One region of the Synechococcus sp. KORDI-49 genome, then DNA from elsewhere that is predicted to be linked to it. Evidence: riboswitches for the same ligand, from Rfam matches in the RefSeq annotation. Region 1 holds a riboswitch; the other holds the start of a gene.

The links. Region 1 has a riboswitch for cobalamin ahead of KR49_RS00365 (HupE/UreJ family protein). Riboswitches for the same ligand answer to the same signal wherever they lie in the genome.
Region 2: another riboswitch for cobalamin. It lies ahead of KR49_RS12285 (HupE/UreJ family protein); the one in region 1 lies ahead of KR49_RS00365 (HupE/UreJ family protein).

The regions. Positions count from the first base shown of each region.
Region 1 is NZ_CP006270.1:70,967-87,749, forward strand. Features, by position in the region: gene KR49_RS00315 (Nif11 domain/cupin domain-containing protein) at 1-482, shown strand, start outside; gene KR49_RS00320 (phosphate-starvation-inducible PsiE family protein) at 376-897, opposite strand; gene KR49_RS00325 (hypothetical protein) at 906-1,178, opposite strand; gene KR49_RS00330 (hypothetical protein) at 1,183-1,497, opposite strand; gene KR49_RS00335 (YkvA family protein) at 1,509-1,871, opposite strand; gene KR49_RS00340 (sigma-70 family RNA polymerase sigma factor) at 1,941-2,867, opposite strand; gene KR49_RS00345 (DUF2214 family protein) at 3,045-3,536, shown strand; gene KR49_RS00350 (peptidase) at 3,536-4,168, shown strand; gene hisIE (bifunctional phosphoribosyl-AMP cyclohydrolase/phosphoribosyl-ATP diphosphatase HisIE) at 4,169-4,837, opposite strand; gene KR49_RS00360 (6-carboxytetrahydropterin synthase) at 4,898-5,383, shown strand; cobalamin riboswitch at 5,376-5,538, shown strand; gene KR49_RS00365 (HupE/UreJ family protein) at 5,565-6,176, shown strand; gene clpB (ATP-dependent chaperone ClpB) at 6,184-8,787, opposite strand; gene KR49_RS00375 (hypothetical protein) at 8,934-9,131, shown strand; gene KR49_RS00380 (phosphatase PAP2 family protein) at 9,137-9,997, opposite strand; gene KR49_RS00385 (Nif11-like leader peptide family natural product precursor) at 10,045-10,269, opposite strand; gene KR49_RS00390 (c-type cytochrome) at 10,266-10,619, opposite strand; gene petE (plastocyanin) at 10,751-11,110, opposite strand; gene KR49_RS00400 (NAD(P)-dependent oxidoreductase) at 11,129-12,136, opposite strand; gene hemE (uroporphyrinogen decarboxylase) at 12,133-13,191, opposite strand; gene glgB (1,4-alpha-glucan branching protein GlgB) at 13,241-15,535, opposite strand; gene KR49_RS00415 (DUF3887 domain-containing protein) at 15,597-16,292, opposite strand; gene KR49_RS00420 (CocE/NonD family hydrolase) at 16,303-16,783, opposite strand, start outside.
Region 2 is NZ_CP006270.1:2,436,083-2,450,421, forward strand. Features, by position in the region: gene KR49_RS14005 (hypothetical protein) at 331-507, shown strand; gene KR49_RS12250 (hypothetical protein) at 892-1,518, shown strand; gene KR49_RS12255 (hypothetical protein) at 1,632-2,087, opposite strand; gene KR49_RS12260 (hypothetical protein) at 2,163-3,260, opposite strand; gene KR49_RS12265 (hypothetical protein) at 3,309-3,563, opposite strand; gene KR49_RS12275 (hypothetical protein) at 4,294-4,494, opposite strand; gene KR49_RS12280 (hypothetical protein) at 4,992-6,410, shown strand; cobalamin riboswitch at 6,676-6,824, shown strand; gene KR49_RS12285 (HupE/UreJ family protein) at 6,849-7,460, shown strand; gene KR49_RS13430 (substrate-binding domain-containing protein) at 8,319-9,194, shown strand; gene KR49_RS14010 (hypothetical protein) at 9,373-9,621, shown strand; gene KR49_RS13440 (DEAD/DEAH box helicase family protein) at 10,596-12,884, shown strand; gene KR49_RS12300 (helix-turn-helix domain-containing protein) at 13,229-13,495, opposite strand; gene KR49_RS12305 (hypothetical protein) at 13,639-13,977, shown strand.

The DNA of each region.
Region 1 (16,783 bases):
AGCTTCAGAAGCTAGTGAGTTGTCTGGAAACGGATCAGGAGCGTCGTCAGTCCCTGGCCGGGTGCTCTGATCACAACCAGGTGGTGGCCTTGGCCCGCTCCTGGGGATTCGAGATCGGACGGCGCTGGGGAGAACCCTCCACGGCCGGCGACATTCTCTGTGCGGACAACATCTTCCGCGGGCCTCTGCCGGCTCCCGGCCATGACCATGCGGACACGCTGGCTGAAGGGGCTGCCTGGCGGCTGATGCTGATCAGGTCAAACGCCAGCTGTGCTTCTGACGGTGAGTGGATCGATTCAACCGAAAGCCTCTGGATGCTTCTGTTGCGGGGTAGCGCCCGTTTGCAGCTGAGGGATCCGGAGGATGTGGCTGATCTCAGCGCCGGAGATCATCTGATGATTCCATCCCATCGCCGATACCGTCTTCAGCGGACGGATCCACCGCCCGGAACGCTCCGGCTGGAGTTGCATTGGCGCGCTTGATCAGCCAGTAGGCCGCCGACAACGACACCACGGCGATCCCGAGACCGACCAGCAGCTGCGGTTTGTTCTCGGCCCCGGAAGGAAGCACGATCACCTTGCGGGCCACGGCTGTCAGCGCAGTGACCAGCACCAGTTCAATCTGAACCACGTGCCGACGCAGGTAGCTGGTGATGTTCTGCAGAACCTCCAGGGCGATCAGCACGGTGAGCAGGTCACCGAGCACCTTGATCAGGTCGTTGCCCAGCCAGGTGGCCTGGGCTCCCATCAGCAGCTTGGCGCCGAGCGAGAGAATCAGCTGGACGATGGCCGCCAGAATGACGACGGTTGTGATCACCGCGAGAATTCTGGCGACCCGGCGCTCGCCGGCGTCGACCAGTGCCAGAAAGGTCAGTCCCTTGGGAAGGGAGGGTTTCACAGGGCTGCTCAGTCGTTGAAGGGGTTGTAATACGGACGGGCCGGCGTGTTGCTGGCTGGGTTGACGATCTCCGTGTCACAGGTGATCGAGCCGTCCGCGCCGGTGACACAGTTCTTGGGCACCACGGTGCTCTGCTTGCCAGCCTTGCTGCCTGGGCTCAGCACCCAGCCTTCGCTCTGGGCATGGGCACTCATCGGAAGCATCAGCAGGAGACCGATGCCGGCCATCCGTTTCAGCAGAGTCATCACTCCATGGTTCAGAGCCACCACTCTGCCGCCCATGGCGTCAGCTGGGGCAGTCCTGTCGGATTTCCTGCAGAAGCAGATCCAGCTGTCCGAATGGATCCGTCTGCGTTTCCGGGTCAGCATCGGCGCTCACCTCACCGTGCCATTCGGCTTCCACCCGGCAGAGACGGGTCGCCAGACCGGCCAGCCCGTTCAGTCGATGTTCCCGCTCGAGCACCTCCAGGATGGACGGCATGCGGGTCGACAGAGCGCGAAGACTGCGGCGCAGATCGGCCTGGGTTCTGCCCTGCTGCTTGAGCCAGTCCTTGAGCAGGTGGGTCAGCTCTGTTTCGAAGGAAGGTGTCCAGGCAGACATCGGGAAGCGGATCAGCGCGTGAGGGGGAACCAGCGATCCAGTCTGCGCTGAGCTCGACGGCTGATGTCCGGTGTGATGTGATTCCGCCAGATTCCCACCATCGCGGTCAGGGCGACGAGATCGTCACTGAATCCGGCCACCGGCAGCAGGTCGGGAATCAGATCCGCCGGCATCAGGAGATAACTGAGGGCCGCCAGCATCGTGAAACGCACCGGTGAGGGGGTGGCGTCATCCAGGAGAAGTTCAAGAGCTTCCAGGGCCGGTGTCGCGACGGTGCGACCTGTTCGTCGCAGCAGAGAGCGCAGCAGGCCTTCATCGATCACCTCGCTGTCCACAACATCCGCTTCCACCGTCACGTCCGCCGCCTTGTCCACGAACCCTCCTTCACGTCACTTGCACTGTTGCGCGCCGCGCCGTCTTTGGCGATGGGGTCGCCCTCACCCTCAGAGTGCGGATTCCACGAGACCGCTCTGAATGCCCGTCTTGCGGAGCTTGCGCAGGGCCCGCTGCACGACCTGCCGGCAGTACTCCCGAGAGCAGTTCATGTGACGGGCCACCTCGGCAAGGGTGCGCCACTCGTTGGAGCCGTCGAGGCCGAAACGCAGGGTCACCACCGTCCGTTCCTTCGGGGTGAGGTTGGCTTTGCTCAGCAGAGTCCAGACCGAAGCGGAGCGTTCGGCGATCTCCGCGCGTTCCATCGGGGGAAGTTCATCGCTGGGCAACACGTCGACCAGCTCCGAGGGGTCTGATTTCGACTTGACCACTCCCTGCAGGCTCACGGTGACGCTGCGCAGTTCGCAGGCGAGCAGATCCTCGACTTCGGCCACAGGGATCGCCATGAATTCAGACAGCTGTTCGGTCGTTGGGGTGAGACCGTTGCGCTGCATCAGGCGTGCTTTGGCGGCACGCAGTTTGGTCAGTTTTTCGTTGACGTTGACCGGGATCCTGATCGTTCTGCTCTGCGTCGACAGCGCTCGGTTCAGGCCCTGGCGAATCCACCAGTAGGCATAGGTGGAGAAGCGATGTCCGCGGGTTGGATCGTATTTCTCAACGGCGCGGGTGAGCCCGAGGGTGCCTTCCTGGATCAGATCAAGCAGATCAAGGCCTTTGCCCTGGTAGCGCTTGGCCAGATTGACAACCAGACGCAGATTGGAGGTGATCATTTGATTTTTCGCACGCTCGCCGCGGCGAATCACCACTTTTTCTTCATCGTTGTAGTCGCATGCTGGCCCGGATCCGCCTGCAAGATGACAACGTTCAGTGATGGCAACCATCGCCTGAACCTTTCTCCCCATCATCAGTTCCTGTTCCGGGGTCAGCAGCTGGTGGCGGCCGATTTCTCCAAGAAAAGCACTTAGTGAGCTCACCATCATGACGCGATCACTCAATTGAACTTAGAACCAAAGTGTTTTCATTTGGTGGGTGTAATAAAGACTGCGGAATTCACTTTTTATCCATAGTTAAAGTGTTTCTTCTTCTTGCTGAAGATAATCAGCAGTTGTGAGGCTGTATGCCGCTAGGGTCGCGCCGTTGTCGTCCCTGTTTTCATGACACTGGCGGTCGCGCTCACAACGGATGTCGCCAAAAATGCTGGCGTCGCCTACGTCCATTACCTCAGCTTCATGGTCTGCTTCGGCGCTCTCGTGCTGGAGAGGCGTCTGATCAAGGCGAATCCCGACCGTGGCGAGGCCACGGCCATGGTGATCACCGACATCGTTTACGGCATTGCAGCGTTGGCTCTCCTGGTGAGCGGCATCCTGCGGGTGATCCACTTCGGGCAGGGTTCAGCCTTCTACACGGAGAATCCACTGTTCTGGTGGAAGGTCGGCATTTACCTCTCCGTCGGTGCGCTGTCGCTGTATCCGACCATCACCTACATCCTCTGGGCGATCCCACTGCGCAAGGGTGAACTTCCCAAGGTGAGCGAGGCTCTGGCCGGACGCCTGAGCTGGATCATCAACATCGAGTTGCTCGGCTTCGCCTCCATCCCGATGCTGGCCACGCTGATGGCCCGAGGGGTTGGCCTGCCGGCGGCCTGATGCAGGCTGAGCCCTGTCCTCCCGCTGCTGAGATCCGCCTTCTGAAGCAGCCTCTGCAGGCTCAGTCACGGGAGGGTGAGGCGCCTGGTTACGCCAAGCGCCTCGCCACCACGGCCTTTGGCCTGCCGAGTCTCCCCCGCTGGTGCCTCTGGATCGAACCGGTCCCTGACCCCGCGGACCGCTGGAGTGTGCGCTGGCGTCGCGCTGTCGACACCGCACTCTCCCGTTGGCGTCAGCAGGTTCCTGTGGTGCTGGTGGATCAGCCTGAGCGTGCGCAGATCCGCATCCTTCGCCAGCGACCTCCACGGCGTCGCACCGACACCGGATGGAGAGCCAGCAACGGACGCAGCGTGCTGCGGCTGGCGGAACTCAACCGTGCCGGCCAGCGCCGCCGGGAACCGCTGGTTGAGCTGCTGATTTCGCCGGAGCTTCGTGCCCAGGCGCTGGAGGCCACGGCTCTGCATGAGCTCGGCCATGCCTTCGGGCTCTGGGGCCACAGCGATGATTCCCTTGATGCCCTGGCTGTGCATCAAGGAGCCGATCCGGTGCTCACGCCCAGCGATCGCGATCGTCAGACCCTGTCTTGGGTGCGGACTCAGCCCAACCGCTTCGGCCCGATCACCGGCCAGTGATCAAGGGCGGCGCGGAGCTCCACGCCGCGCCGCCAGCACCTCCTGCACCTCCCGCCAGCTGACGCCGTGGTGAGCCAGGGCCACCTGGATATGAAAGATCAGATCGGCGGCTTCACCGGCGATCTCCTCGCGCACATCGTCCTTGCAGGCCATGACGAACTCAGCGCTTTCCTCGCCGATCTTCTTGAGGATCCGGTTGTCACCGCCACTCAGAAGCTTGTTCGTGTAGCTGCCCTCCTCCGGTTGGCTCTGCCGGCCACGGATCACCCGATACAGCTCCGTGCAGGCATCCGCTGGAGGCGGCAGGGCGTCGCTGCCTCCGTCGCTGCGGGTGTCGCCGGCCTCGTAGAAACAGCTTCGGGCCCCGGTGTGACAGGCCACATCTCCGGTCTGTTCAATGCTCAGCAGCAGCACGTCGGCGTCGCAGTCGTACCGAAGGCCCCGCAGGATCTGGGTGTGGCCGCTGGTGGCTCCCTTGTGCCAGAGCTCGGCGCGGGACCGGCTCCAGTAGTGCACCTCTCCGCTGCGCAGGGTGTGCTCGATCGACTCCCGGTTCATCCAGGCCACCATGAGAACGGCTCCGTCAAGCCAGTCCTGCGCGACAGCTGGCAGCAAGCCGGCGTCGTTAAAACGGAGTTGGTTGATGAAGGCGGGGCTGGAGGGCTGCATCAGGCCTCATGCTTCAAGCACTGTTCCGATCTTCCTGCAGCGTCCTCCCTCATTTGATTTGTGCTGACCCCTCCCTCCCGTCACGTCTGCAGCAAGCGGTTCGAGGGGTATCCCTGCTGTCATCGGCAATGGCGTCATCCGGGCCATTGCCGCTTCGTTCACGGTTACAGCCGCAGTTTCACGCTCTGGTTCGCGGCCCGTCAGCTCGATGTCTGCGGTTTTGTGGTGGATTTCTCGGGCCTGAAAGGCTTTGAGCAGCGCCTGCGTGATCACTTTGACCACACTTTCCTCGTCAACGAAGACGATCCGTTGCTGGAGGAATGGCAGCGCCTGCACGAGCTCGGCGCTCTTGATCTGCGTGTGATGACGAACGTTGGGATGGAAACCACCGCGGAACTGGTCTGGAGCTGGGCCAATCAGCTGCTTCAGGAACGTGATCTGGGCCGCACCTGCTGCTGGGCGGTGGAGGCGCGTGAGAACGAACGCAATGCCGCCACCTACAGCTCTGTTCCGGAATGGTTTGGGAATGAATCCACTCAGCTATAACGAAGTGCTCGGTTCCAGCAGAGATCAGCTGTTGGAGGTAACGGGGAAAGACCGGTGAAAATCCGGCGCTGTCCCGCAGCTGTGAAGCGATTCCATCGGTCAGTCCGGCCGATCCGTCGTCAGTCAGAACGCCCGCCGACTTCTTCATCGACGAGGATCGAACACGATGCATTCCAACCAGATGATCCGCAGGGCTGGGCCCTGTCTGGGGCTGTCGCTGCTGTCTCTGCTCGCCGCGACTCCCGCCCTGGCCCATCACCCCTTCGGCATGCCGGAGGGATCCGGAATCACCGCCTGGCAGGGCGTGATCAGCGGGATCGGTCACCCTCTGCTGGGGCCCGACCATCTGTTGTTTCTGCTGGCCATCGCTCTTGTGGGTCTGCGTCAGCCCCGTCGCTGGGTGCTTCCGCTGCTGGCTCTGGGCCTGGGCGGCAGTCTCGTTTCCCAGTTGGTTCCTCTGCCGTCAGCGCTTGAGACCGCCGCGGAGGCCTGCGTCTCCCTCACTCTCGTGCTCGAAGGTCTGGTGATCCTCGGACGCCTGCCGGTGTGGCTGCTGCTGCCGGCCATCAGCCTGCACGGATACCTGCTGGGCGGAGCTGTGATCGGCGCTGAGCCGGCTCCGCTGTTCGCCTATGGCCTCGGGCTGCTGATCGGTCAGGGTGTGCTGCTGCTGGCCGTCACCGGTGTCTCCAGCCGTCTGCTGGAGGGGGTCGGCAGCAACGGGCGCCAGATCGCCGCCGGTGTCTGGATCGGCATCGGCGCCGCCTTCACCTGGTCGCTGCTTGTTCCCTGAGCGCAGATCAGCTGAGCACCAATCGCTCGGCTTCGACCCCGGCCGCCTCGACCTCCACGGAGATCCGTTGGCCTTCGCTGAAGCGTCCCCCGAGGATGGCCTTGGCGATCGGGGTCTCCAGTTCCCGCTGAATCGCCCGCTTCAGAGGTCTCGCCCCGTACACCGGGTCGTAACCGACATTGGCGAGCCAGTCCGAGGCGCTTTCGCTTAGCTGCAGGTCCAGCTTGCGCTCCTCCAGGCGCTGTCGCAGCCGTTCCACCTGCAGGCTCACGATCTGGCGGAGTTCCTGCCGGTCGAGGCTGCGGAAGATGATCTGATCGTCCAGACGGTTGAGGAACTCAGGTCGGAAGTGGCCGCGCAGGGCCTCATTCACCCGTCGTTCCATCTCTCCGTGCTGATCCGGGTTCCCGGCCAGCTCCAGGATCGATTGGCTGCCGATGTTGCTGGTGAGGATCAGCACCGTGTTGGTGAAGTCCACCGTGCGTCCCTGACCGTCGGTGACCCGCCCGTCATCAAGGATCTGCAGCATCACGTTGAACACGTCGGGGTGAGCCTTCTCCACCTCGTCGAAGAGGATCACCGCGTAGGGCCTGCGGCGAACCGCTTCCGTGAGCTGACCACCCGCCTCATAGCCCACGTAGCCCGGAGGTGCGCCGATCAGACGGCTCACGGTGTGCTTCTCCATGTACTCCGACATGTCGATGCGCACCATCGCGTCGTCACTGTCGAAAAGACGGTTGGCCAGGGCTTTCGACAGTTCCGTCTTGCCGACTCCGGTGGGACCGAGGAACAGGAAGCTGGCGATCGGACGGTTGGGGTCGCTGAGGCCTGCCCGGGACCGCTGGATCGCATCAGCCACGGCGGTCACAGCCTCGTCCTGCCCGATGACGCGCTGATGCAGGTCGTCCTCGAGCTGGAGCAGCTTCTCCATCTCGCTCTGCACCAGGCGTGCCACGGGAATGCCGGTCCACTTGGCGATCACTTCAGCGATGTCGTCCTCGCTCACCTCTTCACGCAGCAGGGTCTTCTCACCCGCCTCGTCTCCGGAGAGCTGAAGTTCCTTCTCCTGCAGCTGTTTCTGGAGACCGGCCAGGGTGCCGTACTCGAGTTCCGCGGCCTTGTTGAGGTCGTAGCTGCGTTTGGCCTGCTCCACCTGAAGCTGCACCCGTTCGATCTCCTCCTTCAGGGCAGAGAGGTCGTCGATGGCGCCTTTCTCCTGCTGCCATTGCGCATTGAGCGTGCTCTGCTGCTCGCTCAGTTCCGCCAGCTCACGCTCGAGGCGCTGCAGACGTTCCTGGCTGGCACTGTCGGATTCCCGACCGAGGGAGAGCTTCTCCATCTCCAGCTGCAGGATCTTCCGGTCGATCTCATCGATCTCCTCCGGTTTGGAGGTGATCTCCATCTTGAGGCGGGCGGCGGACTCGTCCACCAGATCAATGGCCTTGTCCGGCAGGAAGCGGTCCGCGATGTAGCGGCTGCTCAGCACCGCGGCTGCCACCAGGGCGCTGTCGGCGATGCGCACGCCGTGGTGCACCTCGTAGCGCTCCTTGAGTCCCCTGAGGATCGAGATGGTGTCCTCCACGGTGGGCTGATCCACCAGCACCTGCTGGAACCGACGCTCGAGGGCTGGATCCTTCTCGATGTGCTGGCGGTGTTCATCCAGGGTCGTCGCTCCGATGCAGCGCAGTTCTCCGCGGGCCAGCATTGGCTTCAGCAGGTTGCTGGCATCCATGGCCCCGCCGCTGGCTCCGGCTCCCACCACGGTGTGGATCTCATCGATGAACAGCACGATCTGGCCCTCGGAGGCGGTGACCTCCTTGAGCACGGCCTTGAGCCGCTCCTCGAATTCACCGCGGTATTTCGCACCGGCGATCAGGGATCCCATGTCGAGGGCGATGAGCTGCCGGTTCTGCAGGGCTGAGGGAACATCGCCGTTGACGATGCGCTGGGCCAGTCCCTCCACGATCGCCGTCTTGCCGACGCCTGGTTCACCGATCAGCACAGGGTTGTTCTTGGTGCGTCGGCTGAGGATCTGAATGGTGCGCCGGATTTCGTCATCGCGACCGATCACCGGGTCGAGCTTGCCGTCGCGGGCCGCTGCCGTGAGGTCACGGCCGTATTTCTCGAGGGATTCGTAGGTCCCCTCCGGATTCTGGTCGGTCACCGACTGATTGCCCCGCACGGCTGTGATCGCTTCTTTCAGCTTGGCGGCGTCCACCCCCGCCTGGTTGAGCAGCTGGCGGCCGCAGCGGTCATCCTCGGTGAGAGCGAGCAGCAGATGTTCGATCGAGATGTAGCTGTCGCCGAAGCTGTTGCGCTGGGATTCAGCCCGATCCAGCACTCCGTTCACCCCGCGGCCGAGAAAGACCGATTCCGGTCGGGAGTTCATGCTCGGCTGCCGCTTCAGGTAGGCCTGCACGGATGTTTCGAAGCCGCTGGGGTCGACACCGGCTTTTTGAAGGATGCGACCGGCCAGGCCGTTCTGCTGCAGCAGGGCGAGCAGCAGGTGCTCGCTCTCCAGCTGTTGATGGCGAGCCGACTGGGCCAGTTGCTGGGCAGCGACAACGGCGGCCCAGGCTTTTTCCGTGAACTGTTCCGCCGTGGGTTGCATAGGGAAGTGATCCCGAACTGAGCAAACCGTATGGCGATCCCGCTGCGATCTGGGGCGGCAAACCGAAGGCTCCGGTGGGGCCCTTTCGCCAGCGGGCGGTGAACCGGAATCGGTTTTTAGAGTTCGCCGAACCTTTCAGCGTCGGAATGGTCGATCAGCAGCTTGTGGAGACCCTCGTGCAGAAGGGTCTGGAGCTCGCCGCCAGTGCCGGCGGCGAGCTGGAACGCAGCTGCTGGATGGTGGTCCATGAGCACCATCACGGCGTCAAGCCGACGGAGTACGACATCCGCGAGATCGATGAGCAGCTGTATCTGGAGGTGCTGAAGCTGGCCAGGCAGGCCTGAGCCGTTCAGGGGCGGGTGCGCTGGGCCAGTGCCGCCGCTTCGGCGGCACAGTCCCGGCTGGGGGGCAGGCCCTTGGCTTTGGCGGCATTCACTTCGGCCTTCGCAGCGATGAAATCAGCCTCGAATTCAGCATTGGTATGCAGAAGGGCCACAGCGGCGGCGCCCATCAGCTGCCCGTTCATCACATCACTGGCCCAGTGCACGTTGCAGAGGTGGCGACTCTCCCCGTACGCCAGACCTCGAGCCAGGATTTCATTGCGGCGCTGCGGCACCATCTCGCTGAGGATCAGGGCCCAGGCCCAGCCCACAGCGGTGTGACCGGATGGGTAGGACGGATCCGTGGTCAGCTTCGCCTGGTCTTCAGGCGAACAGATCGGTTTCCCGTTCACAAGGAATGGGCGCTTCCTGCCGTAGTGGTTCTTGGCTTTGTAGGTGGAGAGACCTGCATCGGTGAGCGTTCGGCGCAGCAGCATCACCAGCGTTGGTGTGGCCTCTTCGCTGATGGGGGCGCCGATGGCGCAGGAGAAGGTGCTGGCTGCCTGAGGGAATCCAAGGTCTGCATCGGCAGCCGCGAGGTTCCAGCGCGGTGTGCCGGGCAGAGGGAAGCTTCTGCGGGAGACCGTGTCATCAAGGGCATGCTCCGGCTGGCCGAGTTGCGGCGGCGGCGGAAGCAGCTGCAGGCTGTCCGGCATGGCGTTATCCGGCAGGTATCCCTTGAGCAGTCCCTTGTGGATTTCGGGAACATCTGCACTGGCGATCAGGCAGTCCGAGCCGGATGGGGCGGCCAGAGCTCTCCGGGGTGGCAGCCCCACGACCACCAGGAGAAGGGCGACGGGAAGGCCCGCCAGGAGGTTGAGCTTGTGCATGCTGAACGAGACCTACACGTCCTTTAGCAACGGACAGATGATCCGGATCAGCCGGAGATGTGGAAGTGCCGTTTCACGGCACTGCGATCGAACCAGTCGCTGATTCGGGTGTCCTCGGCATCGTGCAGGAGATCGAGCTTCCGCACTTGAAAGCCGTTGCTGGTGGCCAGCTCGATCAGGGCATCATCCGTGCCACAGGACTGAACGGCCTGGCGCAGTCGCGGGCTGCGCTCCACCGCATGCAGAAAGTCCTTCAGGGCTTCGCGACTCACCAGCCCAGCTCGGCCTGCTGCTCCACATAGGTGGCAACAGCAATGATGTCGTCCTCGCTCAACTCGCCGGCGTAGGCCGGCATCGCGTTCTTGCCGTCTTCGATGGAGTGTTCGATCGCTTCCAGCGGATCCTGTTGGTAGGCCTCGAGATGGGAATTGAGATCGCGCATCTTGAGGGTGCGACTGGCGCGGATCACATTGCCCCCGCCCATGTGACAGGCGGCGCAGTTACTGGAGAAGATCTGCTCACCGCGTTCGAGGTCTGTGCTGATCGCGAAGGCCGGCCCCTGGGGGGCCATCACGACGATCAGAGCGAGCAGCAAGGTGAGCAGGCCTGCGATGCGAGCCATTCAATCTCAATGGTTCACCCCAAACTATCCAGCGGAGGGATCAAATGAAAGAACCCCGAACCCCTCCGTTCTGGAGAGATTCGGGGTTTTCGAGCTGGTTTGGTGTCAGCGAGGTGTGATCGCTGAATCGATCACTCGACGATCACCTTGCCGACCATGCCGGCTCCGCGGTGGGGCTCGCAGTAGTAGTCGAAGGTGCCGGCCTCGCTGAAGGTCTCTTCCCAGGATTCACCGGGTGCGAAAGCCAGGTCGGAGTGGCTGTACTCGTCGTGGCCATCGAAGACGGCGTTGTGAGGAGCCAGCTTGTTGTTGATGAACTTGACGGTGTCACCGGCCTTGATGGTCACGGTGGCGGGCTCAAAGGCGAGCATGCCGGCATCGGTACCCAGCTTGACCTCGACGGTGGAGGCCTGGGCGCTGCCGACGTTCAGGCCGATCAGCATCAGGAGGGCACAGCAAGCAGCTGCGAAGGTGCGAATGACAGACCGCATTGGCTGAAGAAACGATGGTCAGACTTTACGCGTGGCTCTCGGTTTGCCGCGGTTTGGGAGGCCTGAATCGCTAAGAACTGTTTCCAGGGTGGCGGCATGACTGGTCCCGCCGAAGCGCTCGGGTGCGCTCACGGGGTCGTGAATGAAGTGGCGCTGACGAATGCTGAAGCGATCCCAGGCATTCACTTCGATCGGCAGCACACGGATGAGCGTTTCGATCAGCCATGGCCAGAGCGGAATGCCCGGCGTCCGGCCCACCCCACGCCAGCGGCACATCGTGGCCACCGCAGCGTCCACGGAGATGGCCCGCTGCCCCATCACGATCCGGCGCAGAGCGCCCTGTCCGGGCTCACGGTTCGCTTCATGGGCGCGTGTGGCGAACTGGCCGCAGATCCGGGCAATGTCCTCGGCATGGATGAAGTGGAAGCTGGCGTCAGCCCGCAGCCATCGGGCCAGCCAGAGCCAGCGGCTGGCCTCCGCCAGCCCTTCGGTGAGGTAACTGGTGGGGAAGGGGCTGGTGCCATCCACCCGACCACCGAAGACCAGGGTGGGAAAGACGGCGATGATCCGTGACGCCAGGGGGTGCTGCTCCAGGTCCTCGAGACAGCGGGCTTTGGTCTGGATGTACTCGGTGCCGTAGGCAAGAGCTTCAGGCAGCGGTCGCAGATGGCGATCGAGGATGCTGGCGGTGGAGAAGTAGATGACCTGCTCAATCACCGTCGGGTCGAGCAGCTGCAGCATCCGCTTCACCGCCACGACATTCACTTGTTCGGCCCGCTCCGGATCGCCCCAGGCGGTGGCGGTGTGAATCACTCGGTTCACCGTCGACAACTCCGCCGCGAAGCGATCGGTCTCGCGCAGATCTCCCACCAGCAGCCGGATCCTTGGATGATCGGCCGCAACCGCGGTGAGCTTGGAGGGATCCCTCAGCCAGAGGAGCAGCTCCGCGTCGGAGTGCTCCAGAAGCCAGCGCGAGACGTATTGGCCAACGCAGCCGCTGGCTCCGGTGACCAGGATCCGGGTCAAGCGGCTGCCCCGATGCGCTCCATCACGGATTTGCCGGCCTCGAAGAAGGCACGGCCGTTCTCCTCAGGCGTCCCCGGCAGGATGCCGTGGCCAAGGTTGAGGATGTGGCGGCGACCGCGGGCCTTGCTCACGCAGTCATCGATGCGGGCCTGGATCGCCTCCGGTGTCCCGAACAGCAGGCCGGGATCGACGTTGCCCTGAACGCCGATGTGCTCCGGCAGACGCGCAAGGGCTTCACCCATGTCCACCGTCCAGTCGAGGGAAATGATGTCCACACCGGTGGTGGCCATCCGCTCGATCACGCCGGCACTGCCGGAGATGTAGAGGATGAACGGTGTATCGGGGTGGGTCTGCTTGACCAGATCCACAACTTTCTTCTGATACGGCGCGGCGAACGTGTCGTAATCGGCGGGGCTGAGCTGACCGGCCCAGGAGTCGAACATCTGAACCACCTGGGCGCCGGAATCGATCTGGTAGCGGAGATAGCTGGCGATCGACTCGGCGAAGTGGTCCAGCAGTCTGTGGAGCAGCGCGGGTTCCTGGAACGCCATCGCCTTGATCACGGCGTAGTTCTTGCTGCTCTTGCCTTCCACCACGTAGGCGGCCAGGGTCCAGGGGGCGCCCACGAAGCCGAGCACGGCAGCCCGGTTGCCGACGCTCTCCCGCAGCCGACCGAGTACCTGGCCCACGAAGGGCATGCTCTCGCCGGGGATCAGGGGCTTCAGGGCCTCCACCTGGGACAGGTTGCGGATCGGGTCATTGATCTGCGGCCCCTTGCTCTCCACGATGTCGAAGTCGATCCCCATGCCCGGCAGCGGCGTGAGGATGTCGGAGAACAGAATCACTCCATCGGGCTGGAAGGCCTCGAACGGCTGCATGGAGATCTCGTAGGAGAGATCGGGGTTCTCCGAGCGTTCCCGGAAGCTGGGATGACGGTCGCGAAGGTCCCGGTAGACCTTCATGTAGCGGCCTGCCTGACGCATCATCCAGACCGGAGGACGCTCCACTGATTCACCGCGCGCGGCACGCAGCAGCAGGGGCAGGGAGTCACTCATCCGGGTCTGGGGATCAAGCCGGCAACCTACCTGAGCTGGTGCGTCAACTTCACATGGCGTTGTTCTTCTCAGCGAGCAGGCTGCGTTTGGGGTCATGGCGGAAGACCATGACGCTCAGCGGCGGCAGGCAGAGATCCAGAGCATTCTCATAGCTGTGGATGTTGCATGCCTCGGTGAATTTGCCGCCCATGTTCCCGAGATTGCTGCCTCCGTAACGCGCCGCATCACTGTTGAAGATCTCTTCGTAGAAGCCATCCACCGGCACACCGACGCGGTAGTTGGAGTGACTCGACGGCGTGAAGTTCGCCACCACCACCAACCAGCTTCCGCCCGTGCTTTCGCGACGCATGAAACTGATCACGGAGTGGCGATTGTCGTTGCAGTCGATCCACTGGAATCCGTACTGGTCGAAGTCGTCTCTCCAGAGAGAAGGTTCTGATTTGTAGAGAACATTCAGATCGTCGACGAGACGCTGGATGCCCTGGTGGGCGTCGTAGTTGAGCAGGTCCCACTGCAGATCCCCCCAGACATTCCATTCAGCGCGCTGCCCGAATTCCATCCCCATGAAGATGGTTTTCTTGCCTGGGTGCGTCCACATGTACGCGAGAAGAGCTCTGGTGTTGGCATATTTCTGCCAGTCATCTCCAGGCATCTTGTGCAGGAGATGGCTCTTTCCATGCACCACTTCATCATGGCTGAGCGCCAGCATGAAGTTCTCCGTGTAGGTGTACCAGATGGAGAAGGTGATGTTGTTCTGGTGGAACTGGCGGAACCAGGGATCCAGCTCGAAGTAATCGAGCATGTCGTGCATCCAGCCCATGTTCCACTTCAGGTTGAATCCCAGCCCGCCGATGTCGGTGGGTTGCGTCACCATCGGCCAGGTGGTGGATTCCTCGGCGATGGAGAGTGCCCCGGGGAAATGCTGGAACAGGACATGGTTGGCCTGTTGCAGGAAGCGCACGGCTTCGGTGTTCTCACGGCCGCCATGTTCGTTGGCAAGCCATTCACCGTCTGGACGCAGATAGTCGCGATAGAGCATCGAGGCGACCGCGTCGACGCGGATGCCGTCGATATGGAACTGCTCGAACCAGAACACCAGGTTGGCAACCAGGAAGTTGCGCACCTCGTTGCGGCTGTAGTTGAAGATCAGCGTTCCCCATTCCTTGTGTTCGCCGATGCGCGGATCGCCGTGTTCATAGAGATGGGTGCCATCGAAGAAAGCCAGTCCATGGCTGTCCTTGGGGAAATGCCCCGGTACCCAGTCGATGATCACGCCGATGCCTTCCGCGTGACAGCGATCCACGAAGGCCCGGAACTCGTCCGGGGTGCCGTAGCGGCTGGTGGGCGCATACCAGCCGGTCACCTGGTAACCCCAGGAACCATCGAAGGGATGCTCGGTGATCGGCATCAGTTCGATATGGGTGAAACCGCGGGCCTTGACGTACGGAATCAGGCGATCGGCCAGTTCGGCGTAGGTGAGCAGGCGTGCGCCTGGCTTCATGTCGGCGGCAGGCACCGGAGCGCGCGGTGTGCCGTCCGGCTGGATCCAGGGCTCGTCGGCTGAAGCGTGGATCCAGCTGCCGAGATGCATCTCGTAGACGGAGATCGGCTGGTCCAGGGCATTGCTGCTGTCGCGCTGGCGCATCCATTCGCCATCCGCCCAGCTGTAGCCGCTCAGGTGGGCCACAACGGAACTGTTCTCCGGGCGGACCTGGTGCTGGAAGCCGTAGGGATCGGCCTTCTGGTAGCAGTGCCCCTCCTGCGTCCGGATCTCGTATTTGTAGAGGGAGCCCTCGGGCAGCCCGGGGATGAACAGTTCCCAGATGCCGCCGAGGCGTTGCTGCATGGGATGGTGACGCCCGTCCCAGGAATTGAGATCCCCGAGGATCGACACGCTCATGGCGTGAGGAGCCCAGAGGCAGAACATCACGCCGCTGACGCCATCCCGTTCGGTGACATGAGCACCCATCCGTTCCCAGATGTGGTGATGGTTGCCCTGGGCAAAGAGATGGCGGTCCATCTCACCCATCCATTCACCCCGGAAGGCCCAGGGGTCGTGCTGTTCATGGGTGATGCCGCCGCGAAGCACCCGAACCCGGTAGTCGCTGCCGGGGTTCTCGCTCAGCTTGGCCTCGAACACCCAGGGGTGATGGGGCGACTGCATCGGAAGCTGCTGATCGCCCAGCAGCAGGGTCACGGTCTCGGCTTCCGGCATCCAGACCCGGACGATCCAGTCACCCTCCAGGGGTTGGGGGCCGAGCACCGCGAAGGGATGATCGTGGCGGCAGTTCGCCAGTCGTTCGCCGTCCTGAACCATCCAGTCGAGGACTGCCGCGCCACCCATGAGAGACCTGAGAAGTGGGCGCGATGTTAAGCGGATTTCATCAGCAGGGATCGCGGTCGGATCAGACGAACTCCTCGGAGATGTCGACGTTGATGATCCGTCCACTGCCGTCAAAGATGACGAACAGATTGGACGTTGTGTTCATGAACTCGACCGCCACGAGCACGAGCTGCTGCTCTCCACCCTGATTGGCGATCACCGCGTCCTTCACCTGGCGGAATCCGCCGGACACCTTCTGGAGTTTGGTCCACTTGCGCTCCAGGTCACCCGGTGCCAGCTCGCTCTGCATGTCGAGCGAGAGCTTCGAGCGGGCAACGACCCAGCGACCGGCTGCCAGGTCCTTCACGAAATCCAGAGCCGTCGCTTCGAGACCCTCGATCTGGCCTGCCCATTTCCAGGCCAGCAGTTTGCCGTCGTCATCCAGCATCAGCAGGATGGGCTTTTCACCGTCAGCCGTGCTCACAACGGCATCCACCGTGGTGGTGCGGTAACCGGGGGTCACCCCGATCACCTTGGTCGAGAGGATCGCCTTGCGACTGTCCAGTCGCTTCTGGATGGTCGCCACGTCGATGCTGCTGCGGACGCTCTCGGCCAAATTGCTGTGAATCACGGCAGCCTGACGCTCTTTCAGGGCCTGGAGAAGCAGTTCTGTTGCGGCCGTCGACTGAGCAGGCGTCAACTCCGTCTTGTTGGTCTGCTGGGCGGCAACGGGAGCAGCGGCGACGATCGTGGCCAGCAGGCCGGCTAGCAGGTTCACATCGTTGATATCAGTCGGTGATCACTCTGCCGGAGTCGAACGGAATCAGCGACAGGTGTGAGCCGGCAAGCTCGAGTGTCATGGTCACGACCCGATGTCGGCTGCCGGGGGGGCCACTGGCGACCTCGGGTGTTCCCGGATTGACCCCCACGGCTGGCCAGGCTGCGCCGGCGATCGAGAGCCGCAGTCGGTCGCCGGGATGCAGGGTCGCCAGCAGCGGTTGCAGCGGAATCCGGCGCTGTGAGCAGAGCAGGGCCGGTTCGCCGGTCACTCTCAGCACTCCGGTGCTGAGCTGTTGCACCTGGGAGCTCCCCCGGGGAATCCTGGACAGGGCGACACAGAGATCAAACCCGGGTTGATCCGCAGAAGCATCCAGGGTCAGAACCGGTTGCCCCTGCAGCTGAACAGGCTGCCCGACCTCGCCGCCGGTGAAGGTGGCCACATCCGCGCGTTGATCGATCGCACTGCGCTCGGCCGGACCTGGATCCGGA
Region 2 (14,339 bases), 220 kb from region 1:
TTTGCATTGTTAATCTGTTAATTTGTTATCGCTTTCTGTATAAGGCGTCTTATTTGCCGTGACACTTATAAGTGGTTCATTCCGCAAAGGTTCAAATAAATGGGGTAGAGCGAGTGATCTAAGGGAGTGTGTTATTAGATGACTCCCTTCTCGAAGGTCGAAACTATATAAATAAATGCATACATGACATGAAATTATATGGAATTGTCCAAGTGAGATCGAATTAGCGACAGGAATGAAAAGACCCCGCCTGCCTGTACGGCAAATGGGGTCTTGCGTAACAATAAATCCACCTGTTTTTATTTATCAGTTCTATACCCAGGAAGACACATGCCTTCTATTCAAAGCGGAAAGAATATCAGTATCCATTTTACTGAAGATGAAATCCCTTTACTCGATGAGTTTGAGCAGTATCGCAAGCAGAACTACATCAATCGTTCTGGTTGGGTCAAACAACATATGAAAAAAGCATTGACCGAAAACAAAAGACGACTTGCGTTTAGATGAAATGAAAAACCTGAATATCAAAGCATTGACTTACGAAATGTTGGTCGAACTATCTGGAAAGAAGAGCAAACATGATATCGAAAAGTATCTTGATCAATTAATCAAAGACATATACGCGAGGAAGTGATGTAAACCAACTCCAAGACCAAAGAGACTGGGCACCATATCAGTTCAACAAGTTCCGCAATGGGCAGAGATTCATCCCACTGACCCCAACATGTATCGGACCTGTTTCTTACAAAGCGACCACTTGGCGAAGAAGATTCGAATTCGTGGGGAGACCAACTGGGTGTATGGAGAAGTACCTCCAACAATTCGTGTGGTGCATCTGATGCACCTTGCAAAGATCACAGCAGGCACCTTGTTTTAAAACAGGAGATACAAATGAAGTCCTATAAGCAATTCATCAGCGAGGCAAGGGAGGTAAAGGCATTTCTTGCTGGTGATCTACCCATAACCAAGAGGAAGAAGAAGGTTGGTCAGAAGGTCGTTTCAAAAAAGAAGTCCAATGACCTCTCCGCCAGAGGAAATGCATCTGATGTGAGTGTTTCTTCTGCTTCATCACAAGAGGTCGACAACAGCAACCTCATCCATGTCGGTGGGAACTACATGGGACGTCCTGATTATTCCGAGTCAGTCGACATCGTGGTCGATGCGATGTACCGCCTCTTCCCACACCCTGAATGGAAGTTGCTGGAGGACACGCAGTCGTCGTTCTATATCTTTCGCACTGATACTCAGCAGGTGTTGGCGAAGGGAGTAGTTGGGTACGACAACGCCAAAGAACGTGCCTCATACCTCCGCAAGACACATGGTCTGAAGTTCGACCAGGTGCGCTTCAAGAAGGAGCGTGTGGCGACTGGTAGGTCCTCTGGTGCATCAGGACGCAGGACTGGTGGTCAGACCTACAGGGGAGGACGCATCGACACTGCAAGGAACTACAACCCTTCCAAGAGAGGGCATTTCAGAGGCGTCAATTACTCCGATGGGTCCTACGCAGACTTGGATTGAGCAGGTTGCCGCATCTTGCTCTGCTTTCTGCTGAGGAGAAGGAGAACCGTCAGAAGAGATAGTGGCGACCGTTCCTGGTTCAGTTGCCCGCAGGAAATAAACAGGCAGCAGAACTAATACTTTTTTCTTGCCTGACTAACTACAACAAGCACTGGTCCGAAAGCAAAAAGAGACGAAATTGCAATATTGCCCAACCTGTTCTGACCATCTTCTTTCCATGCATTTACATTATTCACGATACCAACAACGCCGAATATAATCACCACCAAATAAACAAGTGCCTGAGTCTTTGCCGCTGTCAAAACCTTGGGGTCAATGCCTTTGACATAACTGAAATCACCTTCCGAGTCAAGGTTGTCGATTGCAGTGTCTTTAATGATCGCCTTGAATACTCGATACAGATCCTGAATAATATAGGCACCCAAAAACAAGAATGCAAATGCCCAGAATGCACCTGGTGCCGCCTTATAGAAACCAATCCCTACATAAAGACCAACAATCCACTTGCCGATGTGAATAAGCAAAAAGATCAAATTAAAGGCAATTCTTTTGATGCTTCTTCTTCTCATGCCAAAAGTCTAATCATAATATTAGAGTAGTTGGAATTAAGAGTTAAATCAACAGCGGGATGGCATTCATGGGGATTAAAACTTATTTTTTATCCTTTTCAAAAGATCTACAAACCGTCCTGCTAGCGACCTTTTATGGTCTGGTCTTTCATTGATTTCATCAACAGGTGATTCAAATGCTCTCATATACTCCTCCGAAATTACCTCATACGTTTTCATGTAATCATCAAGAGTATAGTCGTCGTCAAAGTTGAACCTTTCAAGAAGTTTTGAATTGGTCATCGCTTCAAATTCTTTACGCTTGACCTCTGGGTGATCATCATCATCTTCTGGCGCACAATAGCAATCAACAATCCATTCATTGACCATCGCATTGATTAATTGGTCTCTGGTATAAGAACCTGGAATTGAATCAGATGGCATATCTGATACTCCGCAATTTTCCGTGTTATCACCACCAATCCAAGTCGTGATTACTTTCTGATCATAGTTAATGCACTTCAGCAAAGTCCCTGCAAGTCTTCGTGTAAGTTTTGCGTGATCAGATGATACTTTTTTCAATGCGAAAATCATAAACCTCATGCTGATATCAATATCACCTTTACCAGTTATGTCATTGTCCCAAATATAATCAATACAGGACTCTTTGGCGTCAGGGTTGATATTGACGAGTTCCTCAAGACTAGAGGTTCTTGAATCTCTAAAGTCAGAGAGAATAAGTTCCTGATGAATTTCATCAGATTTCTTCAGGTAATCAAGCAAGAGAAGGATATTTCCCTTATCAAAATATTCTCTATATATCGCTCCGCTGTCATCAGAAATGTAGAAATCATATAAATGATCAATGCAAGTCTTAAGATCATTGCAGTTGACAAGTCTAGATAGATCGCCATCTGGCATATGCTGAAGCATTGATATTATTTTAATATCTTCCGGGTCGGGTTTAGAGTTTGTGCCATTGCTACCGAATAAGGAGTTGAGTTCTCCGAGATCACTAAAACCTTCTTTGGAAGAATATTCAACCAACTGGTCAGTGGTCATACCAAAGAGGTTTATCCTTAAATCAAACTGCTCATCTATACTCAAAGAATTATCATCATAATATGCTTTCTCCAGAAGAGACTGGATGATGTCTTCTCTGCTCATGCCATAAGCATCTGATCCTTCAGTCATGACTTCTGCACCAGAGATAGCGATTATACAGTCGTCAATACGAATAAATCAATACAACCACCTATTCATGTAATCAGAAACAGATATCGAATCGCCATCGTCCTGATTGTCGTTGTCTGCTTCAATACTTTCAAGTATCTCCTCTTTGATTGATTCCAGGGTTAAAGACTTGATGGATTCAAGATGCTCCTCCGCACTCATATCCTCCTCAGGGTCAAAGTCATCATGAATTAAATACACATATTCATTTTGAAGGGCAGCAATTAGTTGCTCTTTTGTGTAGTCAGAAAAGTCATCAATCATGATACAGAAATTGCATGGTGCGCTCTCCTCATTATGAGACCTTGTTCGGACCTGAGCATCTCTCTCTTCAGGCAACCTCAGTGCACCAACGCATTTCCGCTCCACTGCGGACAATCCAGTTGCGGCACCTCTTCGTCAGGTCCTCTCCATGTGGAACCTGACAAGATGATGTCGCCCAGATTCACATTCCGAATGGCATAGAGCGCTTAGGTCAGGGAGACGAATCTCTCCTGAGGTTCTTGAGTTCCTGGCGGAACCGCTCCCAGAATTCTTCGATGAACTTGATGCCCTCGATCCCCTCAGCGGGGCACAACTTCGCCCACTGCATAAACGGGTTACCGGCAACGGTCTGGAACTTCGGTTCTCCTGCTGCATCCCCTTCGCGCCAATAAACGTCCTGGGTCCAGGCATCTGAGCGATCAGCATTCGAACTGCTGGCAAACTGCTCACCCTTGCAGTCTGCGAACAACCAGACATCGGCAACAGGAGGACCTGCACGACCTGACGCTGGTTCATCAACGCATTCCTTGGTTTCCCAGTCGCATCTGTTGATCCAGGTCCTGCGTCGAACTTATAAACGGATCCAACCGTCATCCATCTGCTCAGGAAGAGACAACTGCTCCGTCTCGACTCGGCACCCTGTTCCACACCCATATACAGGCAGTACAGAGTCCTGAGGAATCGCGATTGGCGCAAGTGCACCCGCAACTAGCAAGAGTACCTGCATTGCTTACGGGTCCACCAGGTCCACGAGACGAGCATCGTCATCCACGATCCTGAACCGCTTTCCTGTCGCCGCTGCCCGCGACTTCGCAGTCCTGTAGGCATCGCTCTCGTTGTGCTTCTCCTGGTAGCGATGCCATTTGCCGAACTGATCCTGGTATTGGAGGACGAACTTCATCTGAGCGAGTGCTGGAGCAGTGAGGGGCATGATTAATCACGAACTACTAGCAAAGACAACCAATAGGTAATACTCTTGTTCTATGTTGACTTGAAGGTTGTTGAAAGTATATTAACAATATTCCAAAATTTACTATGGTCTATCTAATCAATACCGAAGACGGCGATCATGCACACCTTATAGAGGAGCATGAGACCATAGAGTAAGCAAAGGCAGCATTTCTCAAATATGTTAGTCAAGGTGCTGATGAAGGAGAGGTGGCAATCGAACTAGTAACTGAAGACTATGAACCTGTTATGTACCATGACTACCAGACTGGTATTACTGCTGTAGATAATCAACTATAGATTCTCTCGTCATCACCAAGGACAGGCAAGAGATGCTTTTCTTCGAACTGAAGCGGGGACGCGCAAGGTGCAAAATTTGATATGTAAATCGGAAGAAGTTGAATTGGGCAGATGAAGAAGAATGTGATGAATGACACCTGCATTTAGGCGTAGAATCCCCCTTATTTCGTGCCTTCAGGGATGGGTCTGAGGACTGCTGTACGGAACTTCCTCAAGAAGGTCTTTGGCAACTCCCTTTATAGAGGGTTCAGGGATACCTATCGCGACGTCAGTCACGGGGACGATCAGAGGGAAGGACGGGTCACTGGAGACCTGAACGACTCCAAGTGGCAGTCGGTAGGTGCATCCACATACAAGTGGGTCTCCCCCAGCAAGGCACTTGGCGTTGCCCCTGAGTTGGAGGAGGCAAAGGTTGCCCCCAAGGAACCAGAGATCGACGTCGTAGAGGAAGAGCAGCGTCCTCTCCTCTGTGAGAAGTTCCTGGTCAAGGACTACCTCCTGATCGATTACGTCGACAAATCAGGCAACGCCACCAGGAGGCGTATCCGTGTCGAAGAGGTCTATGCCTATGACGACGGGGTCTTTGTCCTTCGTGCCTGGTGCCTTCTTCGTAAGGGGTATCGGACCTTTGTCAGTACCCGTCTGAAGGGGTGTCGTGATGCCTTCTCTAAAGAGACCATCTATGACCTTCTCTCCCGTCTGAAGAAGCGGTCGTATTCGGATCCAGGGAACGTCGCCAAGGAGATCCTTGATGACCTGACGTTGGAGATCGTCATCGCCATCTACTCGTTGATGAACTACTCAACGGGCAAGGGGTATGAGAAGCGGTACGTAAGCGGCAGGAAGAAGACCGCTCTGGTGGATTGGGTTTTGGAGCAATCCATGGCGCAGTCTCTGCTGTCGACGCTTGATGCCGATAAGCGAAGCGAAGTGGAGGACTTGGTTAGGGAGTCCATCGGTGATCACAAGGTCACCCAGAGCAGTTATGAGACCTGTGCTCGGGCAATGAAGAGGAGTCGATACGTCGCCTCTTCCCATGATCGTTATGAGGTCAGGCGACAGGACCTCATCCTCTTTGTGGAGGAGACCCTGGAGGGTGAACCTGCAAAGGACACTGCTGTCACTCGCCTTAAGGAGGACCTGCTGGATCCTTCCTTCCGTATTGGCAAAGAGGTGGACGTTGAGAAGTTCCTGAAGGAGTTCGACAAGGTCAAGAAGGATTCCAAGAAGGCAGAGCGCAAGTACAAGAGCAAGAAGAAAGAAGAGGTCGTCTCCCAGCGGTACAGGCGCTTCGAGCGTGGTGAACCTGCTCGCTTACTGGCGCTGGAGGTTGCACTGCGGCATTTGGAGGACTGCCTTGATGAGGAGCGTGTCCTGATTGGTAAGGACGAATTTGAGGAAAAGATCAGGGAGGAGGTTGCCCAGGCGTTCAAGGAGGAGGAATTGAAGCAGGCAGGGGAGATGTTCCGTAAGCGGGTTGGTCATGGCATCAGCACCGCCTACTGCGCCTTCGGACTACGCAAGGCAAACCGTTCCTGGTTCACGGATTCAACGGGTAAGTCCTGGTTGGATCTTCAGACCCGTAACCAGGCGGACTGATCGAAGCAAACACGAGGGTGTGGGAGGCACCACAAGGGTTTCCGAACACACTCGATCGCTATGCGTCTTCAGCAATGACTACTGAGGTCCCTCAACTGTGGGAGGCGTAATCGCCCTGATGGATCTAAAATCGAGGTAGGCAGAAGACCTGCGTAACGAACTCGGCAAGTAACCCTCTCTCCCAAGCAGCAGACCAGGCACCTGCTGGTCTTGCCGTCTTGCTCAGGGGCAATCGCATTGGCAGTCGGCAAGGGGCGGTAGAAAGGTTATAAGTGGGTATGACGGATCCACCTCCTAAGAGGTTGGCAAAACGAGGAAAGTGCGGTGAGGGAGTCCCCAAGTCCGCCGCTGTCCCGCAACTGTGATGGGGTTCGCCCCTCAGTCAGAACACTCGCCGTCTCCAATCCCTTTCGTTCTCGGCGAGGACCGAGGCATTCCATGAAACTTTCCCTTTTCCCCCTGGTTGCCCTGACCGCTGGATCCGCTGTGGTCCTTGGCACCCATCCCGCTCTTGCTCATGGCACTGCTGGTGGTGGTGCTCTTAGCGGTCTGACCCACCCACTGCTGGGGTTAGATCACCTGCTAATGCTGATGGCAGTTGGCACTGCTGCGTCCTTCATCTCCTCCCAACTGCTGCTGTGGGCACTGGGCGGGGCAGTAATCGGTGCTGTTTTGGGATTCACAGGATTCACCGTCACCTCTGCGGAAGTGCTGGCGGCACTGGCGATCTCAGCGGTAGGTGCGTTGATCCTGGTGGCGGGCAAAGTCGCCAAGACCTCCAACCTCACCACCATCAGCGAGGTGGTGGTCGCAGGAGGGATCGCTATTCACGCCATGCTCCATGGACTGGAGGCACCCAAGGACAGCAGCACCCTGATCTGGTGGAGCGGTGCTCTGCTGAGTTCAGTGCTGGTGTGCGGCGGTTCCTATCTGCTTCTCAAGAAACTGCCCAAATCGGTCAGCAAGGCGGCAGCAGTTGCCTTCCTTGCCATCGGTGGGTTGCTTGCCTTTGGTCCGTTGGGTCTGCTGGCGGGTGGCGCTGGGGCATGACCCTGAACTGCTGAGATCGCCAGTGCCGCAAGCACTTTCGACGCATTAGTCCCCTTCAGTGGCGGCATTCCCTGCCGCCTTTTTTATTGCTTACGGGCAACCGAACCTTGATAGGTGCCCACTACCTCTTCCAAGTGTTCCTGACAGCGGAACACTTGGAAGAGGTTGGTTGGGAGGTGCCATTCCATGAACGGATTCAGTTCTTGAACTCGGAACGGGTCTCCTGCCATCCCTTAGTCGCCCTCTACAACTGTCTCGACTACGGCATCCCTCAACTGAGGGAGGGCAAACCCCAGTGACTCAGGGCAAACTGTCGGAAGGGACATGACCGAAGGACCCATACCGCTAGATGGACGCCAACGAACTGGGAGATCTGCTGCTTGAGGTCTTGCCACCAGATGGGAGCACCCTGGGGAACCTGTCAGCACGGCAATGAGTGCTGAGATCCCTCAACTGGGGGAGGCGTAATCGTCCTGATGGATCTAAAATCGAGGTAGGCAGAAGACCTGCGTAACGAACTCGGCAAGTAACCCTCTCTCCCAAGCAGCAGACCAGGCACTTGCTGGTCTGGATGATTTGGCGGCATATATCCTCTCGGGCGAAAAAGAGTTTCCGAATGAGTTAGACGTAAGAAGAGGGATACAACCATGTTTTTATGCGGTTTTCGCATAAAGGGATACAACCAGGTTTTTATGCGGTTTTCGCATAAAATACTGAATACCGTGACCGATCAATCGACGAGAGGTATAGTTAGTTAGTTAGTTAGTTAGTTAGTTAGTTAGTTAGTTAGTTAACCAACTTGCTAAACACTTGATTGCATAAATTTTTGATCAGTTGATAACAGTTGATGACCTGGAATTGCTGGACACCCTGATTTGGGTCGGGTCAGGCGAAGAGTCTGCAAGAAGGTGCTTCACTAATCAAAGTACTGTGTCAAGAAGAAATACTGCCACTTTGGATTTTTTAGGGTTAAAGTTAGAACGAAATGCAATGAGTGAATGGGAACTATCCGGTGATTATCGACTGTTAAATATGGAGAGAAAAGTTCACCAGTATCGTAGATTTAGTCATAAAAAGGAATTCCTACGCTTAGAAGCAACCCCCTGGGCAGGACCGACGCTTGCAACCGCTGCTCCACAGAATTGGACCCAAGGAACATGGAATCACGTTGGCATGCTGCGCCCCCTGTATCTATTAAAAAATAGAATTATTGACGCGTGGATAGGAAGTTATCAACCAGACATGCCTGACAAGCAAAATCCTGATTTTCTTGTTATAGATTTATGCCAAACTCCCGTAAATCTGTGCGCTAATAATGGGCATCCACTAATTAAAAAAGAAAAAGTAATAAGAGAAGATTTGGACGACTTTCCCTCGCTGGCACTACCATCAGGATTTTTTCCAAAAACAGAACGAATACTCAGATCCCATGGGTTATGGTCAACCTATGCGAGGATGAAAAAGTATAAACCAGAAAAATGGGAGGGCAGAACTAAAGACAATTCAACACTTTGCTACGCAACATGCTTAGGTCTAGAGATTATGACAGGACTTGAGAAAATTAATTATGATCTTGGTCTACTGTCCGGCGAGAGTTTGGTCGTACTTAGAGAATTTGCAAATGAAAAGAGGATTTTACAACTCTTGAAAAATCTGGGGCACAGAGTCATGGAGAAATCACGCATGCACCCTGACCTCACTCCGTGTTTTGATTCCACGTCTGCATTTGACTAAGCAATCAAGTACCACTCATGGAATAAAGATGCTGCTAATGGTGGCGTCATAGACAGTGCTTGACACCAAATAATCTTTAAATTCCCCGAGAACCATGAACTATGCCGATATTGCATAAATGCTTGCGAGCAGAAAAACCTACAATTAATATATGAACTTGAAAAATTTAGACCGAAAAGTGGGCGAATCTCCGCTTGCAATTAAAGATTTTGTTTACGCTCTAGATAAATTTAAAAAGTTACAAGTATTAGTCAAAGAGGCAAAGACACCAGAGGAAATTCTTTTTATAGCAGAATCGTTAGGCATCAAAATAAGTATGAAGCAATTGCAATTTTGGTCAAAAGAATTGAAGGCGCCATATTTTCCTTGGGCACAAATGGGCAGGCAATGGCGGGAGGAATTCTTCGCAAGAAGTAATCATGAGTAGCAATCTTAGGCAGAGAACACGCTCCCGCAAGCGGGAACTCTTTTGCCCGAAACATCCTGACCAAAGAATTTATGGTAATGGCAAGAAATACTTCTTGCATCTACTATCTGCAGATGAATTACGCTCTAGAGGAATGCCAAGCGCCAAGGCAAAATTAATTATCAATGCTTATCCCGTTCTCGTCTTAAGCAATGAGTGGTTAGAAGAACTATTTTGCCCTTTATGTGGTCAAAACACTTGGTACCACGTTATAAGGTATGACCGAGTGAGGCATTCTGTCCGCATTGCGCCACGCGAATTATGGATGCAGGTTGCACATGTTGATCCTCATATGGCAAATCCTAGTGTAAGTGAATTCACAAGAAGATCGTCTAAACGAGCAAGTTACAAAAGATCAGATGGTAAAAGATACTGGGACAAGTAGAAAATATAAAGCAGATGTCTGCCATTCATTCTATATTTCAGGCGATTGTCATCCATACACAAGTACGAACCTTGCAAGGAATGTGAATATGGGTCAAAAATAATCACAACAAAATAAAATCCCCCTGGTCCGTCTCCTCCATTTGGTAATCAACCGTGTGCACCAACTGCGACACATCAATCCAGTACGTCCAGGAGCATTACTTCCACTACGACGCAAAGAGAGCGACTGATGCACTCGCAACGGGTCGAGGACAACTCAAAGGGGCAACAGGGACCGACTGGATGCGAGATCCATACATACATGAATCATAGGGCATGCATCACTTGAAACTGGCAAAAAATTTTTTGATTATCGAAATAATCCAACCCCAAACTGGTCCACCTATAGATTGCAAGTCAAAAGAATTCTTTTAAAGAATGCAAATCAACCGCATCCACAAAGTAGATGCCAATAAGGGTGCCACCCCAAATCAAAACAACACCTAGACATAAAAGAGCAAAATTTGGCAGCAAACCCTTAGGATGACAAAGCAGGTTGATGGCAAACCGTGGCAACTACCGATGACTATTGCTATTCACTGATAAAAGATTGCAGCAATTGGAAGCAATTCGAGAAAAGTCTCGAACCACTTGAAAAGCACCAAAAGGGAAGGATATTCGAAGAACTGACCAAATTACTATTTCTTACGCACCCCGTCTACTTAAATAAACTTGCGAGAGTATGGCACCACAGCGAAATACCGAATCAAATAATTGAACTGTTGCAACTACCAAATCCAGAAATTGGGGTCGACCTCGTAGCACAAGCACGGGACGGTTTTTTCTGGTTAATACAATGCAAATTTCACCAGGACCCCGAAGTAAATGTCTCCTATCAAGAAGTCAGTACATTCTTAAGCATCAGCGAAAGATCGGAAACTTTTAAGCACTTATCTCATAGATTAATCAGTACATCCGCGAACGGAGTAAGTCCGCGAGTAAGCAAGTCGCATTCATCTAAATTAGGTTATTTAACTGCATCAGACTTCTCCGAATTAGACTTTAATGTTATACACACACTTATCGATGGCAAAAGTCTAGTATTCAGACCGAAGACACCAAGGGAGCACCAAACCCGAGCGGTCAGCAAAGCAACAGAATACTTTTCCGATCAATCCAAATCAAGAGGGAAAATAATACATCCATGCGGAGCAGGGAAGAGTTTGACCAGTTTCTGGTTATCTCAATCACTTCACGCAAATTCCATTCTTATCGCAGTTCCGAGTTTATCTTTAGTCAAGCAAACTGTTTCAACATGGTCACGAGAAGCACTAGCAAACAATAAATCTCTTGACTGGATTGCTATTTGCAGCGACGAAACTACGGGATCACTAGAAAACAGACAAAGTCTGTCTGCCGAAATCGGAATAGAGGTAGACACTGACCCGGAGATAATAAAGAAGTTTTTCTCAAAAGAATCAAGTTCTAGCAAAATTTTTATCACCACCTATCAAAGCGGGAAAACTCTTGGCGATGTCGCCAGAGAAATGAATCACATCTTTGATCTGGGCATATTCGATGAAGCGCATAAGACTGTCGGCAATCGCGACAAGACATATGCACACCTCTTACTTGATGAAAATATTCAGATCAAAAGACGAGTTTTCATGACAGCAACTGAAAGACAATTCAAAGGAGAGAGTACCAATATCCTGACCATGGATGACAGGAATATTTACGGCGAAGTAATCGACGAATTCTCTTTCAAAGAAGCAATTGAATGCCATCCAGCAATTCTATGCGACTATAAAGTTGTAACAACACTAATGACAAAGTCTTTTGTCGATGAATTCACTGAAAATAACGGCACTGTCAAAAGCATTGAACAGCACGAAGGCATACAAGCAGACAGAAATGCAATCGCTGCTTTGATTGCTATCAACAAATTAATAGACAAGGGTTTAGCGAAGCACATAATCTCATTCCACAACACAATATCAAGATCCAAAAATTTCATGAACTTAGTCAAATACTTTTCTAGCATCTCTGGGGCAATGGGCGGATTACAAGTATTTCATTTATCTGGAAAAGACAACAGCGGAACGAGGTCAAAGACCCTGAGGAATTTTGAATCTAGCAATCTCGGTTTAATTACAAATGCAAGATGCCTTACTGAGGGAGTCGATGTTCCTTTGGTCGATACAATTTTATTTGCAGACCCAAAGCAAAGCACTATTGATATTGTTCAAGCAGCAGGTAGAGCGATGAGGATTCATCCTGACAAGCAGACTGGATATATCTTGCTACCAGTTGTGGTAGACGACGAATTAGATGACCCTCAGCAGTCAGCATTTCAACAGATAATTTCAGTATTAAGCGCTTTAGGGATGCATGACTCCAGGATCATTGATGAATTCAAGGACATCGTTTCGGGAAGAACAAAGAAAGGTAATATCGTTGAAATAATTTCTTTTCAAGAGGACTTATTCAAGATCAATCCAGATCGATTGGCAAAAGAGATAGACATTCTTGTATGGGACCGACTCAGTTTTGCAAAAAGCATTATCGGAGAGAGTGGTTTCACAAAATGGATGAACGAAGAAACAAATCTATCGGATAAGTCTGTAAAAAATTATACCCAAGCAGTCAGGAAAATATCTAACGACCTGGTTCGCATGGGTCTCACCAAGTCAACTCTTGAAGAGATTTTAGAGTCAGAAGACCTAAATCACTTGAAAAAAAGTTATTTTGAAATACCGGAATTCAAGGAAAGCGACCTAAAAGGCAAGAATATGTACAGCGCTGGTTTCAATAAACTCATCGAGTACCAGTCAATAAAAAAATCCAATCATCTATAATCTTCTTTCAGATCTATTTTGATCTTCTCCTCTAACCACTTCTTATATCTCTTATCTCTTTTCTAGGTATTCTTGATCATATTATATTTAATCTTGATCAGTCGAATGGTGATATATATTCATCTGACCACCTCACTACGGTTGTTCTGAAACCATTCATAGTGAGTTATCAGATAATCCAGTGTTCCTGACCTGGATCGTCTGAGTTGATGAGATAAGGGATCAAACTTTTCCAGAGTGGTCTGATTCCTTTTCCCAAAGAAGAGATTGATATTTCTTGTCTCAACAAAGCAAACATTCGTGATCCAGAGAACGGATGAGGATTTCTTTCTGGAGTTGGAGAACTAATCCTTTTCAACCACTTCCAACAAATCCTCAATCCCGCAATCCAGCAGTGTCACGATCTTGGATGCCAGATCCAGTGAAAGTGCTGCTGCTGCCTTGTCATCGTTCCGTGCCAGGCGGGTGATGGTCGTCGCTGCCACCCCTGCTTGAACTGACAAGGCGTTCATGGTGATGGGTTTCTCGCCCACCTCCGCACGACGCAGATTTGCCTTGGCAATTGCCTTGGGCAGTGTCAGACGAACTTGTTTTGCCATAAAGCGCACCATACCCCAAGCGCAGCATGTCGCAATATCAGCATGAGACGCTGCATCCTCAGTAATTTTTGCTATAGTTAGTGCGTTGAGGGCAAGAGGTTCACAGAAACCCGCCCTCTCAACCCCACTTCAGAAACCCATAGAGGTTCAAGACCATGCCGACTGACCTTTCCACCATTGACCTGGCAACCCTCAACGCTGCCCAGGGTGTGATCGTGACTGCCCTTCGGAACCAGTGCTGCCAATGGGAGCAGGACTCCGCTGATGCCATTGCCGATGGTCACCTGTCCAATGCCGTGATGCTGGAGCACTGGGCATTTGCCGCTGATCTGCTCTCCGCCACTGTGAGCACGGAGTTCTCTGCCCTCTTTGGCAAGGCAATGAACGCTCGCCTGAACAGCAGCACCCGATCTGTCAGTGACCACCTCCTCGATGCCATGGCACTGGAGGTGGCAGCACAGCAGAGCGAACCATTGGACAGAATTAGCGTCTAATACTGCGTTGTCTAGTTTCTGTGCTATATTTTGAGCGTTGAGGGGCAAGAGGTTCATAGAAACCCGCCCCTCCAACACCTTTCCCGAAACCCACAGAGGTTCAAGACCATGCTTCATCAATCCACTCCCTTCTGCTGGCACTTCACCAGTCCTGAGCATCAGGGAATGCTGGTTCGCCATTCACGCTCGGGTGACTTTCAACTCTGCCGCCGCTCACAGGTGGGTGAGATGTGCTGGGAGACCCGCACCCTTTCCTGCCACCAGACCCTGGAGCAGGCAGTGGCAGCAGCAAAAGACCATTGCCTGGTAACCGCCTGATGGTTCTTGCCGTTGCTGGTGGGGGAGAAATCCCCTGCCACACT